Regions from separate parts of the Streptomyces sp. NPDC018263 genome, predicted to be linked through region 3. Evidence: riboswitches for the same ligand, from Rfam matches in the RefSeq annotation. Region 3 holds a riboswitch; each other region holds the start of a gene.

Region 1 (2,171 bases), on a different contig from region 3:
CGCTGGGCGGCCCGCGCGGCACCGAGCGGCTCCAGCAGCAGGCGCATCTCCAGCAGGTCGGCGGCCTCCTGCTCGCTGGGCTCGGCCACGCAGGCGCCCGCGTGGCGCCGGGTCACCACGAAGCCCTCCGCCTCCAGCGTGCGCAGCGCCTCGCGGACGGGGACACGCGAGACGCCGTACCGGCGGGCGAGGACCTCCTCGGTGAGCCGGCCGCCGCGCTCGTGGACCCCGGCGACGATGTCGTCCCGGATCGCCGTGCACACCGAATGCGCCGGAATTCGCATGACCCACCTCCGCCTTAATGCCCGTGAAACGCCGGCGACAGCGCTTGTCCCGTGACTCTATGACAATGCGCGAGGATTTCCGATGGCCTACCGGAATCCATGGCTATTTTTTGGACAGCACCCGTTGGACAGCACCCGGGGGAAATCGCGCAGCGAAAAGCCCCGGCCGGGTGGGCCGGGGCTTTTCGGGACCGGAGGGTCAGACGTTCACGCCGTGCTTGCGGAGGTAGGCGACGGGGTCGACGTCGGACCCGTAGTCGGGGCCGGTACGGGCCTCGAAGTGCAGATGCGGGCCGGTGACGTTGCCGGTGGCGCCGGACAGGGCGATCTGCTGGCCGGGGACGACCCGCTGGCCCACGCTGACGCCGATGGACGACAGGTGCCCGTACTGGGTGTACATCCCGTCGGCCATCCTGATCACGATCTCGTTGCCGTACGCGCCGCCCCAGCCGGCGGAGACCACGGTGCCGGCGCCGGCCGCGTGGACCGCGGTGCCGCTGGCGGCGTGGAAGTCGATGCCGGTGTGCGAACCGGACGACCACAGGGAGCTGGAGGACTGGTAGGCGGTGGAGACGTAGGAGCCGGTGATCGGCATGACGAAGGAGTTGAGGCGCTCGCGCTCGGCCTTGCGGGCGGCGCGCTCCTTGGCCTCGCGGGCCCGCTCGGCGGCGGCGCGCTCGGCGGCCTCCTCGGCGGCCTTGCGCTCGGCGGACGCTTTCTGGGCGGTGGCCTGCGCGGCGATCTCGTCGGCGAGGGTGTCGCTGACGGCGATGACGGGGGTGAGGCCGGTGTTCTCGACGGAGTTGTCCGCGGCGAGCGCCGGGGAGGCCGAGAGGGTGCCGACGACACCGGTGGTGAGGGCCGCGACACCGGCCGCCGTAGCGGTGGTGCGCTTGACCCGGCCGGGCTTGCGGTGCTTCCCGGTGGCGCACATGAACGCCATGAGCAGGCTGTTCCTTTCCTTCCCTCTCGCCTACCGGGTTAGCTGACGGGTTCGGAGCAGGAAGGTCTCCTACGGCCGCCCTCGCATCAGCGCGGGCGCCCGATTCACCCCAGGGACTGCGGTGGGTCCCCGGCTCCCCCTACGGGGGACTCGGCGATGGCTGTCCGGTGCCGCGGGCGCGGCGCACTGCCTGACGAACAGCCCGGAAGAAGCTAAAGGGGACCGGAGCGGATCTTCAAACGGGTCCGGACTTTTGTAGCGCATCCCACACGTCAGAGGGGGTAACCTCCGCCCCAATCCGGACATTTGGTGACCGGTGTTCGAGGATGCTCCCGAACACGCGTGTGGGCCCTGACGACTTGTGTGCCATCAGGACCCACTCGCGTCCGCCTACTCGGCCGAGACCACCTTCACCTCGCCGATGCCGAGCGCCTCGACGGGCTCCTTGATCTGCGCGGCGTCGCCGACCAGGACCGTGACCAGACGGTCGGCCGGGAAGGCGTTCACCACGGCGGCCGTGGCCTCCACGGTGCCGGTGGCGGCCAGCGTGCGGTACAGCTCCGCCTGGAAGTCGTCGGGGAGGTGCTGCTCGACCTGGTCCGCGAGGGTGCCGGCGACGGCGGCGGCCGTCTCGTACTTCAGCGGGGCCACGCCCACGAGGTTCTGCACGGCCACGTCCCGCTCGGCGTCGGTCAGGCCCTCGGCCGCCAGCGTGTGCAGCACCGTCCACAGGTCCGCGAGCGCGGGGCCGGTGTTCGGGGTGTCCACGGAGCCGCTGATGGCGAGCATCGCGGCGCCGGTGCCGTCCGGGGCGGAGCGCAGCACCTGGCCGAAGGCGCGCACGCCGTAGGTGTAGCCCTTCTCCTCGCGCAGGACGCGGTCCAGGCGGGAGGTGAGGGTGCCGCCGAGGCAGTACGTGCCGAGCACCTGGGCGGGCCACACGC
Region 2 (2,171 bases), on a different contig from region 3:
AGGAGGAGCCGAGCTTGCGCAGAGAAGCAGTCATGTCTTCTCAACGATCACTCGGACCCCGTCCATTCCGCTTCCGGGGCAAGGACCCGGTCAAGCCCGGCGGGGACCCCTCAGGGGGTGAGCCCCTTGCCCCGCAGCCAGGCGCCGGGGTCGATGCCGGTGGGCTGGCCGCCGGGGTGGACCTCCAGGTGCAGGTGCGGCCCGGTGACGTTGCCGGTGGCGCCGACCCGGCCGATGACCTCGCCGGTGGACACCTTCTGCCCCGCGCTGACGCTGATCGAGGACTGGTGGCAGAACCACAGCTCGGTGCCGTCGTCGAGGGTGAGGATCGTGCGGTAGCCGTACGCCCCGGCCCAGCCGGCCTCGGTGATCGTGCCGCTGTGGATCGCCTTGATCAGCGTGCCGGTGGGCGCCGCGAAGTCGAGCCCCGTGTGGTACCCGGAGGACCACATCGAGCCGGCCTGCCCGAAGGCCGAGGTGATCGTGTACGAGGAGGTCGGCAGCGTGTACTGCTTGGCCAGCGCGGCGAGCCGGTCGGCCTCGGCCTTCCTCTCGGCGTCGGCCTCGGCCTTCTCCTTGGCCGCCGCGGCCTTCTCGGAGGCTTCCTTCGCGGCCTTGGCGGCGGCGTCGGCGGCCTGCTGGTCGGCCTTGGCGACGGCCGCCGCGGTGGCCCGGCTGTCGGCCTTGGTCTGCTGCCGCTCGGCCTGGGCCATGATCCGGCTGCGCAGCGCCTCGCCCGCGTCGGCGGTGGAGTCGTCGCTCGCGGCGGTGGCCGTGGCGGTGGCGACCCCGGCGAGGGAGGCGGCGGGCGCCTCCGCGTGGTGCCCGTCGATCAGGGAGTCCACGGAGGGCAGGTCGGGCAGCGCGATGGACACGGGCGGCTTGCCGGTGTTGGCGCTCGCCATGCCACCCGCGCCGACGGCGGCGATGACACCGACGCCGAGGACGGTGGAGCTGCGGGCGAGTCCGCCGCCGCGCTGCTTGGCCACGCGGTGCCGGCCGCGTACGGCGGGTAGAGACTCCTCGGTGGGGTTCCATTCCTCCCACGCGCCGTCCTCGGCACGAGGGGCGCCGTAGGCAAAGGGCTCACTCGCGTCCGGCGCGAACGGGGCTTGTGGGGCAGGCCGGTTGGACGCCACGCGGGCGCACTCCTTTCCCTCCTCCGCCTACCGGGTTAGCTGACGGGTTCGGAGCAGGAAGGTCTCCTACGCGCGTAAACCCGGCGTGCTCCGAGAGTGGTGCACGGCGGATCGGGACGCGATTCACCCCAGAGTGGTGGGTCCCCGGTTCCCTTGCGGGATTCGGCGTGTGCGCACGGCGCCGTCTCTGCTGACGGCTGTAACGACCGCGCTGCGTTATCGAACGTTAATAGACACGCGCACTGGATTCCAAGCCCGTCCAGCTTGATCGTTTGACGATCCGACGGGGTGCTTATCGGTCAGGAACGGTACGAAGAGGGCGAGTTGACCGCGCTTCAGGAGTCACAGGAGTTTTGCTGGTGACTCAAAAACACCAGCCGCCCCCGGAGCAACTCGGGGCCGGAAAACACTCAGGGCCGGAATCCGTTTACTGGATTCCGGCCCTGAGTCTTCAGTAGCGGGGACAGGATTTGAACCTGCGACCTCTGGGTTATGAGCCCAGCGAGCTACCGAGCTGCTCCACCCCGCGTCGTTGTGTCTCAAGCATACGTCATCCGCGGGACGCGGCGCACACACCCCGCCGTGACGTGGGCCTCAGTGCGGAAGGTGAGCGTTCGGCTCCTGTGCGAGAGCGGCGCACTCGGGCACCGTCACCACCTGAACGCCCCCCGCGGCGAGCACCCCCGAGCCGTCGGCCGCGGTGACGAAGGTGTCCGGCTCGCGCCAGGCGGTGACCACCCGGCGTACCCCCGCCGCGAGGATCAGCCCGGCGCACGGCACGGGCCGGGAGGCGCGGTGGGCGCAGGGCTCCAGGCTGCTGTAGACGGTGGCGCCGGGCAGCCGCGGGTCGGCCGGGTCCAGCTTGGCGAGCGCGGCCTCCTCGGCGTGGACCACCGGATCGCCGCCCTCGCGGGAGTGGCCGCGCGCCAGCTCGGTGCCGTCCGCCGCGACGACGACCGCGCCGACGCTGAAGGCCGTGTCCGAGGGCGGGCAGAGCGCGGCCAGCTCGCAGGCGGTGCGCAGCCAGTGCCG
Region 3 (2,171 bases):
CCGTGCTGCCGGAGGAGCTGCCGCCGCTGCCCGCGCTGACCCGGGCCGAGGGCGAGCTGATCGACCGTTACCTGGAGGCGGCCGACCTGCTGGGCCGGGCCAACCCGGCCCGGCACGGGGACACGTACCGGGCCCTCAGGGCCGCGCAGGCGCTGGTCCGCACGGCGGCCGCGCTCCGCGACGCGCTCGCACTGATGCACGGACGGGGCGAACGGGAGCTGCACGGGCGCACGCTGGCACACGCCCTGCGGGTGCTGGACGGGGAGCGCCGCACCGCGCGCGTCGCGCTCCCGCCCGACGGTGTCGGCTGACCCGGACACCGCCTACGGCCGGACGGGGCCCGGCGTGTCGTCCGCCGAGCCGAAACAGGCCGAACGTGCTACCGCCGACCGGTGTATCTCCGGGCCCGTTTCCGGGCCCGCCGACTTGCGCGCGAAGCCCCCTGCGGGCCGCAGCGCGGCGACCGAAGCCCAGGTCCGGGGCCGTGGAGGGGAGTTGACGGCGGCTCGGACACACCCCTGTCCACCCGAACGGGTGAGTGGTGAGTAACACCACAAACCCCCGGTTCCATTGGGATTTTCGGACAGGAGTGGGCCAAGATCCCTGACTGACGACAAGACCCCGCCACAACGGCGGGGCGCATCCGGGCGGACGCCGAGTCCTGCCGCCACCCGGATGACCGGTCGACAGAAGTGCATCGGCAGGAGTGGAGGACCCGAGCAAGCCGGGTCGCCGGGACGGATGTCCGCGAGTCGCGGACGATCGTGCCGAGCAGCCCTTGGGGTGAAGCCGTGGTGACACGGCCGGGCAACTTCGCCAGCCCGAATCCGACAGGTCATCCTTCACAGGCGGCTGACGAAGGGTTGCGCATGACTGCGCTCAATCGTGTCCCGTCGCTGATGGCTCGGGCCGGCACCGCCTCGGCCCTCACCCTGGCCGCCGTGGGCGGCTCGATCATGGTGCCGGGTCTGGCCACCGACGCCTCCGCCGCGACCACCGCGTCGAAGGCACTGAAGGTCGCGGCGTCCAAGAAGGGCGCCCCCTACCGCTACGGAGCCACCGGGCCGGGCCGCTTCGACTGCTCGGGCCTGACGCTGTACTCGTTCAAGAAGGCCGGCAAGAAGCTGCCGCGCACGGCAGCCCAGCAGTACAACAAGACGCACCACATCTCCTCGGGCCGCCGCAAGGCCGGTGACCTGGTGTTCTTCCACTCGGGTTCCAGCGTCTACCACGTCGGCATCTACGCCGGTAAGGGCAAGATCTGGCACGCGCCGAAGACCGGGGACGTGGTGCGGCTCCAGAAGATCTGGACCAAGAGCGTCTGGTACGGCCGGGTCAACTAGGTCCGGCGGGACACGGCCGGGGACGGCCTCAACGGGCGTACGCGCGCCCCGAGGCCGCTCCCGGCGCCCACCGGGGCCCACCGGGGCCCTCAGTCGGCCCTCAATGGGCTCTCAGCGGGCCGGAGAGGGCTCCGGGCAGGCCGTGGCGGGCCGCGGCTGGCTCGGCACGCACCAGGGCAGCTCGACGAAGACCGTCTTGCCGCCCTCGCGGGTCGGGCGGACGCGCAGCTTGCCGCCGCACTCGACGGTGAGGCACCGGATGATGGCCATACCGCGCCCGTTGTCCTGGGCGACGGCGGCCGGAAGTCTCTTCGGCATCCTCGGGTGGCTGTCCGTCACCCCGATGAGCAGCAGCTCGTCACGGGCCAGTACGACGTCCACGGTGAAGGTGGGCGACTGGCCCAGGGTGTGCTGGACGGCGTTGGTGGCCAGTTCGGAGACGATGAGGCGCACGGTGTCGGTGACCTCGTCGTCCGCGGGGAGCCCCCAGCTCGCCAGCGTGCCCACCACGTAGGACCTGGCCGTGCGGACCGAGGCGGGATCGCTCGGCAGAGTGACGGATGCTTCCAGATGGTCTGCCATGGCGAAGTCGTCCCTTTCCCACGGGTGCGCCCGCCGTCCTCCCACGGGCCGCGCGGCGACGCGGGGCGGAGGTCGGGCATGATCCCGCTCTGGTGCCTGCACGCCAGCCTGCCATCACGGAAGCGGTCCGGTGAACCAACCCCCCAGATACGCGGACATCTGTCGCTCAACGGGGTGAACTCTGCGACGCGAGACCGTATTTGACGGGGTTTTTCCGGGCCTCAGCAGGGCCGAACGGCGGTGATG
Region 4 (2,171 bases), on a different contig from region 3:
CTGGCCGACCAGGGCACCACCCACTGGGCCACCTGCGCCCTGCTCGCCGGACTCACCTCGAACTCCGGCTCGGTGGACGTCGACACGGGCGTGAGCGAGTCCCCCTCCGCCGGCCAGGGCGGCTCGGACAAGGACGCCGGCAAGTCGAGCGAGGCTCCCGACGCGGGTGCTTCGTCCGATGGTTCCGACTCGTCCGGACTGGGCAATTCCTCCCCGCCGTCCGACTTGTCCGACTCCTCCGCCAAGGAGACCGGCAAGCCGTCCCCGAGCGCCGGCGAGAAGGACGCCTCCGTCGACGCCGGGAAGGACGCCGGCGCCTCCCGCTCCGACGCGTCCGCGCCCCCGGCCGCCGACCCCGGCTACAAGGACGGCGGTTCGCCCTCCAGTGCCCCCGCGGCGGAGGACGACGAGTCCTGGGAGGACGGCGGCTCCTGGAGCCTCGTCGACACCGGCGACCTCGGCGGCGGCCGTCACCGGGGCGGCAACGCCGACGAGAGCGTGACGGAGGGTCAGCACACGGCCGGCACGGGCCGCCACGCCACCGCCTCTCCGGGCACCTACACCGTCCGCGCCGGTGACACGCTCGGGTCCATCGCCGACTCTCTGGACGTGGACGGCGGCTGGGAGGCCCTGTACTCCGCGAACAAGCAGGCCATCGGCGCGAACCCGAACCATGTCGACCCGGGTCAGACCCTCGAAGTGCCGGGCGAATAGGGCGAACAGACGGCGCACAGCGGCATTTGACGCCCCGCTATATTCTTATATGTCCTATTTGGCGAAAGTGTGGGATGACTCTCAGAAGACCTGATCGTCTTTGAATTTCGCCGCGCGGCATGTCTACGGTCGGGACCGCTCGTCACCACGAGCACCCGTGGCCGCAACGCCGAATCCTGCCAGCGGCCGTCGGGGACAACCGTCGCGTCAAGCGCCGTAGGCAGGAGCGGGGGACCCAAGGTAGGTGCCCGAACCGGTGACTGACACCGGGACGGGCTTGGGGTGGAGCCACGCCTTCCGGAAGTACCGGGGAGGGGTGGCCGGGCAACTCAACCGGCCCGAACCCGACAGCTCACCTCGCAGGCGTCGGTGAGGGGATCGATCCATGCTGTTCTCCAGCAAGGGCAAGCACCGTCGCCCGTCCAAGACCGTCCGTGTCCTCGCGCTCGCCGGTGTCGCCGGCGCGGCCGTCGCGGGCCCGGTGATGGCGTCGGGCAGCGCCTCCGCCGCCACCGGTTCCGAGTGGGACGCCGTCGCCCAGTGCGAGTCGGGCGGCAACTGGTCCATCAACACCGGCAACGGTTACTACGGCGGGCTCCAGTTCTCCGCCTCCACCTGGGCCGCGTACGGCGGCACGCAGTACGCCTCCACCGCCGACAAGGCGAGCAAGGAGCAGCAGATCACCGTCGCCGAGAAGGTGCTCTCCGCCCAGGGCAAGGGCGCCTGGCCGGTCTGCGGCACGGGTCTGTCCAGCACGCCGTACAGCGGTTCCGCCGCTCCGGCGAGCCCGGCTCCCTCCACGGACACCACGTCGGAGGACAAGGCCGCGGCCGACACCTCCGAGCGCACCGCCGACGACCAGGCCGCCTCCCGCTCCACCGAGCGTCCGGACGCGAGCAAGACCGTCACCACGCCGACCGGCGGCAAGGTCAAGAAGGGCGACGGCGAGTACAAGGTCGTCAAGGGCGACACGCTCAGCTCCATCGCCGCCAAGCACAAGGTCCAGGGCGGCTGGAAGAAGCTGTTCGACCTGAACAAGGACATCGTCGAGAAGGCCGACTTCATCTTCCCCGGCCAGATGCTCCACCTGAAGTAACCGCGACCCGCTCGGCGGCCCGGCCCCCGAACCGTCCGGCCTCCGAGCTTCCGGTCCCCTGACGGACCCCCCGCCCCGGTGCGCGTTCCCCCCGCGCGCCGGGGCGGTGCGCGTTCCCCGACCGGCCCGCCTCCCCGCCCGCAGCCTTTGCCCAGAACCCTTTGTTCCGGGCGGGAACAATGGGTACGGTCTCCCTGTCCCACCCCGTCCACGAGGCGGTCGGTCGACGGCCGACGCCCCTGGGACGGTTAGGCTCTAGACGCAAGGCGTGCCACCCGCGCACGCCCCGCACCCATCGCGTCACATCCATGAAGGAGATGCTCGTGCCGTCCATCGACGTCGTCGTAGCTCGGGAAATCCT

The links. Region 3 has a riboswitch for cyclic di-AMP ahead of ACZ3HQ_RS27515 (C40 family peptidase). Riboswitches for the same ligand answer to the same signal wherever they lie in the genome.
Region 1: it holds a riboswitch for cyclic di-AMP, as region 3 does, so the genes downstream of both, ACZ3HQ_RS14965 (M23 family metallopeptidase) here and ACZ3HQ_RS27515 (C40 family peptidase) in region 3, are expected to answer to the same signal.
Region 2: it holds a riboswitch for cyclic di-AMP, as region 3 does, so the genes downstream of both, ACZ3HQ_RS12395 (M23 family metallopeptidase) here and ACZ3HQ_RS27515 (C40 family peptidase) in region 3, are expected to answer to the same signal.
Region 4: it holds a riboswitch for cyclic di-AMP, as region 3 does, so the genes downstream of both, ACZ3HQ_RS17725 (transglycosylase family protein) here and ACZ3HQ_RS27515 (C40 family peptidase) in region 3, are expected to answer to the same signal.

What each region holds. Positions count from the first base shown of each region.
Region 1 covers NZ_JBVHFA010000004.1:570,825-572,995, forward strand. Annotated here, with positions in the region: gene ACZ3HQ_RS14960 (GntR family transcriptional regulator) at 1-284, opposite strand, end outside; gene ACZ3HQ_RS14965 (M23 family metallopeptidase) at 484-1,227, opposite strand; cyclic di-AMP (ydaO/yuaA leader) riboswitch at 1,240-1,393, opposite strand; gene ACZ3HQ_RS14970 (M16 family metallopeptidase) at 1,618-2,171, opposite strand, start outside.
Region 2 covers NZ_JBVHFA010000003.1:678,293-680,463, reverse strand. Annotated here, with positions in the region: gene ACZ3HQ_RS12400 (aldo/keto reductase) at 1-34, opposite strand, end outside; gene ACZ3HQ_RS12395 (M23 family metallopeptidase) at 111-1,139, opposite strand; cyclic di-AMP (ydaO/yuaA leader) riboswitch at 1,149-1,317, opposite strand; tRNA gene ACZ3HQ_RS12390 (tRNA-Met) at 1,595-1,668, opposite strand; gene ACZ3HQ_RS12385 (dihydrofolate reductase family protein) at 1,734-2,171, opposite strand, start outside.
Region 3 covers NZ_JBVHFA010000010.1:106,276-108,446, reverse strand. Annotated here, with positions in the region: gene ACZ3HQ_RS27520 (hypothetical protein) at 3-311, shown strand; cyclic di-AMP (ydaO/yuaA leader) riboswitch at 684-866, shown strand; gene ACZ3HQ_RS27515 (C40 family peptidase) at 870-1,343, shown strand; gene ACZ3HQ_RS27510 (ATP-binding protein) at 1,455-1,925, opposite strand; gene ACZ3HQ_RS27505 (8-amino-7-oxononanoate synthase) at 2,147-2,171, opposite strand, start outside.
Region 4 covers NZ_JBVHFA010000005.1:465,979-468,149, forward strand. Annotated here, with positions in the region: gene ACZ3HQ_RS17720 (transglycosylase family protein) at 1-714, shown strand, start outside; cyclic di-AMP (ydaO/yuaA leader) riboswitch at 917-1,095, shown strand; gene ACZ3HQ_RS17725 (transglycosylase family protein) at 1,100-1,810, shown strand; gene eno (phosphopyruvate hydratase) at 2,134-2,171, shown strand, end outside.